Regions from separate parts of the Geobacillus sp. FJAT-46040 genome, predicted to be linked through region 1. Evidence: riboswitches for the same ligand, from Rfam matches in the RefSeq annotation. Region 1 holds a riboswitch; the other holds the start of a gene.
What was found. Region 1 has a riboswitch for thiamine pyrophosphate ahead of tenA (thiaminase II). Riboswitches for the same ligand answer to the same signal wherever they lie in the genome.
Positions count from the first base shown of each region.

Region 2: linked by a shared signal. The riboswitch ahead of thiC (phosphomethylpyrimidine synthase ThiC) and the one ahead of tenA (thiaminase II) in region 1 are both predicted to bind thiamine pyrophosphate.

Region 1 is NZ_NISS01000001.1:2,301,656-2,306,043, reverse strand. Features, by position in the region: gene CD000_RS12190 (MFS transporter) at 1-512, shown strand, start outside; gene CD000_RS12185 (class I SAM-dependent rRNA methyltransferase) at 576-1,760, opposite strand; TPP riboswitch at 1,903-2,010, shown strand; gene tenA (thiaminase II) at 2,117-2,800, shown strand; gene CD000_RS12175 (ECF transporter S component) at 2,824-3,414, shown strand; gene CD000_RS12170 (ABC transporter ATP-binding protein) at 3,429-4,388, shown strand, end outside.
Region 2 is NZ_NISS01000001.1:2,550,140-2,554,527, reverse strand. Features, by position in the region: gene CD000_RS13670 (methyl-accepting chemotaxis protein) at 228-1,481, shown strand; TPP riboswitch at 1,617-1,730, shown strand; gene thiC (phosphomethylpyrimidine synthase ThiC) at 1,902-3,590, shown strand; gene CD000_RS13660 (aminotransferase class I/II-fold pyridoxal phosphate-dependent enzyme) at 4,189-4,388, shown strand, end outside.

The DNA.
Region 1 (4,388 bases):
GCATCGCCTCATTCTTGCCTCTATATACGGCGCAAAAACAGATCGGCGGCCTGCAACTGTACTTTTTGCTTTACGCGCTTGCCTTGATGGTGACGCGAACGTTCGCTGGCCAGTTGTATGACCGAAAAGGGCATCGGGCCGTCTTTCTCCCTGGTGCGGGGCTTATTTTGCTGGCGATGCTTCTTCTCGCTTGGCTGCCGGGAGAATGGGCGTTGCTTTTGGCGGCGGTGCTGTACGGTTTCGGCTTTGGCATGGTGCAACCGGGGCTGCAGGCGTGGTCCGTCGAGCGGGCGCCTGCCCACCGCAAGGGAATGGCGAACGCGACATTTTTCTCGTTTTTTGATTTAGGGGTCGGCGTCGGGGCGATAGTGTTTGGCCAAATCAGCCATTGGTTCGGCTATCCGAGCATTTATTTAGCTGCTAGCGGTTCGGTGTTCCTTTCGATGCTTGTCTATCTGTCGGTCTTGCATAAAGAACAATCGCTTCGCCCCCGGGAACGAAAAAACGCTTAGGGATAACCCCTAGGCGTTTTTTCTGCCCAGCGGCGCATCGAAACGGCCTTTGAGGGCGGCTCGTCACCGCCGGGAATGCACTTCGTAAATGGCGAATTTTAAGTAGTCGCCTTCTTCCGCGGCAAGGAGTTTCGGGTGGTCGTAGCCGGCGCCGTTCCAATATACTTGGCGCAGCACTTTTTTCGCGTCAAATGCCGCATCAGCGATCATCTCTTGAAATAGGTGCGGGCGGACGTGGTACGAGCAGCTTGATGTGACGAAAAAGCCGCCGTCTTTGACAAGCTTCAATCCGTTTAAGTTAATGTCTTTATAGCCGCGCAGCGCCTTCGGGACGGCATGGGCCGATTTCGCGAATGCCGGCGGGTCGATGATGACGACATCCCACTGTTTGCCGGCGCGCACTGATTCGCGCAAATAGTCGAAGGCGTTGGCGACGACAAATTCAACGTTCGTGAATCCGTTTAACGCGGCGTTCCGTTTCGCCGTTTCGATGGCATGTTCGGAAATATCGACGGCAGTAGCATGTTTTGCCCCATACAGACAAGCGTTTAGCATAAACGAGCCGGTATGGGTGAAGCAGTCGAGCACGGTTGTCTCCGGACCGATGAGCGGACGAAGAGCGGCGCGGTTTTGCCGTTGGTCGAAGAAAAAGCCGGTTTTTTGTCCGTTTTCAATATCGACGATGTATTTCACGCCGTTTTCCTCGATTTCGATTTCCGTTTCCGCTTCCCCGTACCAAAAGCCTTTTTCTTGTTTGAGACCCTCAAGCTCCCGAACGGACACATCGTTGCGCAAATAAATGGCCCTTGGGGCAAACACGTCAAGCAAGCCGCGCAAAATCCAGTCTTTCCGCCTTTCCATGCCGAGCGCCAAAATTTGCACAACAAGCACATCTTCATATTTGTCGACGATCAATCCGGGCAAAAAGTCGGCTTCGCCATAGACGGCGCGGCAGGAGCGAACGCCGGGAATCATCCGTTCACGGTACGCCCACGCCTGACGGATGCGGTCGATGAAAAAGCGCTCATCGAGTTCATCGTTTGGGTTTTGCGTCAAGACGCGGACGATGATTTGCGAAGCGGGGTTGATATATCCTTTCGCCAGCCAATACCCTTGATGATTGTAAACGTCAACGAAGTCGCCCGGCGCAGCATCGCCTTCGATGCGGTCAACTTCACTTTGAAAAATCCATGGATGCCCTTGCTCAAGCCGTTTTTTCCGTTCTCTTTTCAGGATGACCTTCGCCATCGTTTCCACTCCCATTCCGTCGTCAATTGCTGCGTTTCCATCATAGCGGATTGCAACGCATAGCGCAACGTCGGAGAAAAAAAGATTGACAATCGTTCGTGCCATGGTATGATTAAGTGTAAAGAAAACTGAAAATTGCACCATCATCCACTAGGGGAGCCTTTAGAAAGGCTGAGATCAAAGTGTGCCTTTGAGACCCTTAGCACCTGATCTGGGTAATGCCAGCGTAGGGAAGTGGAGGAGCAGCACAGCAAGGCTAGGCTTTGCCTTGCCAACGTCGCATGCCCACGCCGCTTTCTTTACGCCAATCGGCAAAGGAAGCGGCGTTTTTATTTTGCCAAAAAGGGGGAAAACGAATGTCATTTGCCAAACAATTGCGCCAAGCGGCCGATCCGATCTGGCAGGCGAGTTTCCGCCATCCGTTTGTTCAGGAGCTTGGCCAAGGGACGCTTGCGCGCGAGAAGTTTCGCTATTACGTGATGCAAGATGCCTATTATTTGCGCCATTTTGCCCGCGTTCAGGCGATCGGGGCGGCGAAATCGCCGGATTTGGCGACGACAGCCCGGTTGGCGCACCATGCACAAAGCACGTGCGAAGCCGAGCTGTCTCTGCATGAAACGTTCGCCGAGCTCTTGGGCATTACAGAAGAGGAAAGGGCGGCGTTCATTCCGGCGCCGACGGCGTACGCCTATACGTCGCACATGTACCGCGCGGCGTACGAAGGGCATCTCGGTGATGTTATCGCCGCCATTTTGCCGTGCTACTGGCTGTATTACGAAATTGGCGAGCGCTTGAAAACGTGCCGCCCGAACGATCCGATTTATGAAAAATGGATCGGCACCTACAGTTCGGACTGGTTCCGCTCGCTTGTGGAAGAGCAAATCGCGCGGCTTGACGACATCGCTGACGAGGTCACCGAAGAGGATCGCCATCGGATGAAGCGGCATTTCCTCATCAGCAGCGAATATGAGTACGAGTTTTGGGAGATGGCGTATCGGCTTGAGCAGTGGCCGTCGGCTGAATTGGCGGCGAGCCGTTGACGTGAGACAAGGAGGAGAACAGGATGGAAGTGAAGACAGAAGGGTTAAAATTGGTGGATATTTTAACGACGATCGTCATTGCGATTGTGTTTGGCGTTATTTACAAATTATGGGGACCGCTATATAGCGCGGTGGGAGCAGTAGGGTTTCATCTCGATCAATTCATTTACGGCATGTGGTTTATCGCCTCCTCGCTCGCTTATTTGCTTATTCGCAAGCCAGGGGTGGCGTTGCTCGCGGAGATTGCGGCTTCGTCCGGCGAGCTGATCATGGGATCGCAATGGGGGCTTGAAGTGCTCATTTATGGATTCATTCAAGGGCTGTTTGCCGAGCTCGTGTTTGCGGCGTTCCGCTATCGGCGGTTTGACGTGCTCGTCGTATCGCTAAGCGCGGTCGGCGCGACGATTGGCTCGCTCATCATGGACTTTTACAAAGGCTATATTGAGGCGCTCGCCCCATGGAATATGGCGCTCTTTTTGCTGGCGCGTTTTATCGGCGCCATCCTCATTGCCGGCGTGTTCGCTGTCTCGTTGGCCAAGGCGCTTGAGAAAACCGGGGTGACGCAAATGTGGCGGCCGGCCTCGAAAGACGATTACGATGCATTGAACCGGTAAGGCGGCGAATGGCGATGAAACAAGCAATTGCGATTGATCGGCTGCGCCTGAAATTTCCCGGGAGCGACGGGCTGCTGTTTCGCGACTTGTCGCTTTCGATTGCCGAGGGGGAGAAAGTGCTCCTCCTTGGTCCGTCCGGATGCGGCAAGTCGACATTATTGCAAGTGATGGCTGGCATCATTCCCCGCTCGATCGATGTGCCGATGAAAGCGGAGCGCCTTAAGCGGCCGGAACGGTGGGGCTATGTTTTCCAAGATCCTGATGCGCAATTTTGCATGCCGTATGCGGACGAGGAAATCGCTTTTGCCCTCGAAAATCGAAGCGTGCCGCGCCACGAGATGCCCGTCCGCATCCGTGCCCTGCTGAACCAAGTCGGTTTGGAGATCGCTCCGCATACGGATATTCATACGCTTTCCGGTGGAATGAAGCAGCGATTGGCTCTTGCTTCGGTGCTGGCGCTTGAGCCGGATGTCTTGTTTTTGGATGAGCCGACGGCGCTGCTTGATGAAGAAGGGACGAAGGCGGTATGGCAAACGGTGAAGCAGGTGGGCCGCGGCAAAACGGTCATCATCGTCGAGCATAAAATTGACCATGTGCTCGACTTTGTGGATCGCATTGTCTTGTTCAGCCGCGATGGGCGCATCATCGCCGACGGCGAGGCGAAGGCGGTGTTTTCCGACTATAAAGACGTCATTGCCGCTGAAGGGATTTGGTATCCAGGCGTCTGGGATGACTATGACCGGACGGCAAGGCGGCGAAATCGCCATCAAGGCGAGGAGCTTCTTCGCCTCGCCCGTTTTCGCGGGTTCCGCGGCCGGGAGGCGAAAATCTATGTTCCTGAAGCAACGGTGCACGCCGGCGAATGGATTGCCGTCACCGGAAAAAACGGCGCCGGTAAAAGCACGTTGCTGCACGCGCTTATGCAACTCATCCGCACGGACGGAGAGTATATGCTGCTAGGCGCCGACATCAAG
Region 2 (4,388 bases), 250 kb from region 1:
TTTCATATTATATGAAGAAAGAATTGTAATACATTTCCGTTTTGCACTCCGCAAAGTGCTACTTGCTTAGAAAAAGCGGAGACATTACTATATAAGTTGAAACTTTGTTTTACATCCAGTAGAACGCCCGTTGCATTCTATCAAAATGACTTGTTATGAAGGAAAACAGAATCGAACAATCGGAAAATCTTTATTGCAACTTATATAGAAAAAAGGAGGAGAATGGATTGTCGTTAAGCGCTTATATCATTCGCACAATGTTCGTTGTCATTCCTGGCACAGCGGCGATCGGCATGGCCACATGCCTGGTCAACGGCATTCGCGGGGCGGCATTTTGGTGGACGCTTGTTGCTACGGTGCTGTTTGGCGCGATGCTCGGCTTCGTTTCGGCAACGCTCAACTATCGACGGTTTGTTGCCCCGATTGCCGTTATTAACGAACATTTAGGCAAGATGACAGGCGGAGATTTGACGGTGCGCATACCGCTTGATCGCGTGCAGCAGCTGCGGCCGATTGCGGCGTCGTTAAACGATATGGCAGATGCTTGGCAAAGTGTGATGGGGCAAATCCAACATCATGCCGAAGAAGTAGCGCAATATTCTCAGCAGCTTGCCGCTGTCGCCGAACAGACGACGAAAGCGACAGAGCAAATTGCGACAACGATGGAAACGCTTGCGGCAAGTGCGGAGGAACAGGCCGATGCTGTCCGCACCACCGCTGCGTCCGTGCATGATATTTCCCAAACATTGAGCGACGTCGCTTGCCATACGAAAGATGTGGCGCACCGCGCCGAGAAAACGTCGGCGAAAGCAGAGGACGGCAAGCAGTCAATCGGACAAATGTCCGAGCAAATGCAGTTCATTTACGATCATGTGCAAACGCTCGGCCAGGTGGTGAAAGGGCTTGGGGAGCGCTCCAACGAGATTGGACAGATTACGGAAGCGATCACCGGCATTGCGTCGCAGACGAATTTGTTGGCGCTCAATGCGGCGATCGAAGCGGCGCGCGCCGGCGAGCAAGGGAAAGGGTTTGCGGTTGTCGCGGACGAAGTGAGGAAGCTCGCAGAACAATCAGCGCGCTCAGCGCAACAAATTTCCGAGCTGATCGGTTACATTCAAGAAGAAACGAAGCGGGCAGTTGCGTCTGCCGAACAGGTGATCGCCGAAGTGGCGAAAGGATTGAACGTTGCGGCGGCATGCGGCCAATCATTTGCCCATATCCGTGAGGAGGTCGGCCAAGTGAGCAAACAAATTGGACAAGTATCGTCCGCCATCGAGCAAATGACGGAGCATGCTCGTCAAGTGAACGACGCACTCCAACAGATGACCAATATTGTCGAACAGTCAGCGTCTGGTGCGGCCAACGTATCGGCAGCGACCCAGGAACAAATGGCTTCCGTCGAGGAAATCGCCTCTTCGTCGACATCGCTCGGTCAGATGGCGGACGAGATGCGGGCAATGCTGAAGAAATTTTCTGTGTGAGTGAGGAAAAGGACGCTTTCTTCGAGAAAGAGGGGCTTTCAAACGACGTGTGGGAGTCAACGTTTGGAATAAAATGGTTTGCATCTTTGCCAATTGCCTGATAAAATAAAAAAAGTCAGTCATCATTGTGATACGCTTATCTGCTAGGGGAGTCCGAGAGCCGGGCTGAGAAAAGAACGCGATGAAGTTCTTTGACCCTTTGAACCTGATCTGGGTCATGCCAGCGTAGGGAAGCAGGCAGCGGGAACAGATGGACGTGTCTTGTTCATTTGGCCTTTTGCCTTCGATCAGGTTCCGGTGTCGGAACCTGTTTTTATTTTGAATCGGCCGCCATCGCCTATTCTCGTGTTTGCCCCGCTTCAGACGGTGTGGCTTCAGATCTGATTTTTCATCATTTTATGTTGAAAGGGGAAGCCACGCATGGAAAACATCCGCTCGTTTATGTCGTTTCCGGAAAGCCGCAAAGTGTACATCGAAGGGTCGCGCCCGGATGTGCGCGTGCCGATGAGAGAAATTGCTTTGTCGCCAACGAAAACGCCGCAAGGAATGGTGGAAAACAAACCGGTGCGTGTCTACGATACGACGGGCCCGTATACGGATCCCGATTTTGAACCGGACGTGGAGAAAGGCTTGCCTCCTCTTCGTCGCCGCTGGATTGTCGAGCGCGGCGATGTGGAGGAAATGGAGCGGTCTTCTGTTGCGATCCAACGTTCGCTTCCGTTTGTGCGCCGTCCATTGAGGGCAAAGCCCGGAAAAACAGTGACACAAATGCATTACGCCAAACGGGGGATCATTACGCCAGAAATGGAGTTTGTCGCGATTCGTGAACAAATCGATCCAGAAATTGTCCGCCAAGAAGTCGCCGCTGGTCGGGCCATTATTCCGGCCAATATTAACCATCCAGAGAGCGAACCGATGATCATCGGCCGTCGTTTCCATGTGAAAATTAATGCCAATATCGGCAACTCGGCTGTTTCTTCATCGATTGAAGACGAAGTGGAAAAATTGCTTTGGGCGGTGCGTTGGGGCGCCGATACGGTCATGGATTTGTCGACCGGCAAACACATTCATGAAACACGCGAGTACATCATCCGCAATTCGCCGGTCCCCGTGGGAACGGTGCCGATTTATCAGGCGCTCGAAAAGGTAGGAGGGGTGCCGGAGAAGCTGACATGGGACGTGTACCGCGAGACGCTCATCGAGCAGGCTGAACAAGGAGTCGACTACATGACGATCCACGCCGGTGTGCGGCTTCATTACATTCCGCTCACCGCCAACCGGACGACCGGAATTGTCTCGCGCGGCGGCTCGATCATCGCCCAATGGTGTTTGGCCCATCATGAAGAAAACTTTTTGTATACGCATTTTGAAGAAATCTGCGAGATTTTGAAACAATACGATGTCGCGATCTCCCTTGGCGACGGCTTGCGCCCCGGCTCCATCGCCGATGCGAACGATGAGGCGCAGTTTGCGGAACTGGAAACGCTTGGCGAGCTGACGAAAATCGCCTGGAAGCATGATGTGCAGGTGATGATCGAAGGGCCGGGCCACATTCCGATGCATAAAATTCGCGAAAATGTCGAGCGGGAACAGGACATTTGCCATGGAGCGCCGTTTTATACGTTAGGGCCGCTTGTCACCGACATCGCGCCCGGGTATGACCATATTACGTCAGCGATTGGCGCCGCCATCATTGGCGCTTATGGAACGGCGATGCTTTGTTACGTAACGCCCAAAGAACATTTAGGGTTGCCGAATAAAGAGGACGTACGCGCCGGGGTCGTGGCCTATAAAATCGCCGCCCATGCGGCTGATCTGGCAAAAGGGCATCCAGCCGCTCAGCAGCGTGACGACGCGCTCTCGAAAGCGCGCTTTGAATTTCGTTGGAACGATCAGTTCAACTTGTCGCTTGACCCGGAACGGGCTCGTGAGTACCATGATGAAACATTGCCGGCCGAGGCGGCGAAAACAGCTCATTTTTGTTCGATGTGCGGGCCGAAGTTTTGTTCGATGAACATTTCGCACGAGCTGCAGCGGCAAATCAAAGAGGAAGGGATGAAAGAAAAAGCGCAACAATTTATTCGGCAAGGCTCGTCGCTGTATCAATGACAAGAAGCGGGCTGCGATGCTCGGCATGGTGGAGAGAATATGGAAGTTCGATCAACGGAAAAAGCATGAGCTGGAAGGCGCTCAGTGCTGATCGAAGCAGCGGAGGGGGGCGAACGTTCATTGCCCCTCTTGTTTGTTCTGCAAATTGGTGCGGTTCCTTATTATTTTAAAAATATATAATTTTTAAAAAATATATTTACAAATCGTTTCGGATTGATTATGATAATGGCATAAGGTGCAAATTTCTAGTCATAGAATGATCATGCGGGGAAAACTGCGCAGTCTATCGCGGCGCCTTCGCCGGCGCTTCGCTTCCATAGACAGCGGCCAGTTGCGTCATCGAACCGTGGATGATGCCGGCCGCTTTTTTTTATGGCGAAAGGGCCGGGTTTCAGAAGGTGGATCGCGTTTTTCTAGCAGCTTAGTGAAAAAATAACCCCTTCTCCTGCATCGACCGCTTTTCGAGAAAAAAGATTTTGATGATGTCTTGATGTGAGAAAGCCATTGGTATGATAGGCTGCTTCTTGAACGTGAGACGGGCATGAGGGGGATGGGCGTGCGCATAAACTGAAACGAAGGGCTATGAGGAGGGATGGGATTGAACACATTTTCCGATATTGTGCAGACGATGCCGCCATATTTGTTCTCCCGATTTCAGAAGAAAAAAGAAGAATTGCTAAAGATCGGGGTCGATGTCATTGATTTAGGGATCGGCGCCCCCGATTTGCCGCCCCCTTCCTTTGTCATCGAAGCGTTGAAAGAAGCGCTCGATGCGCCAGAACACTATACGTATTCGCC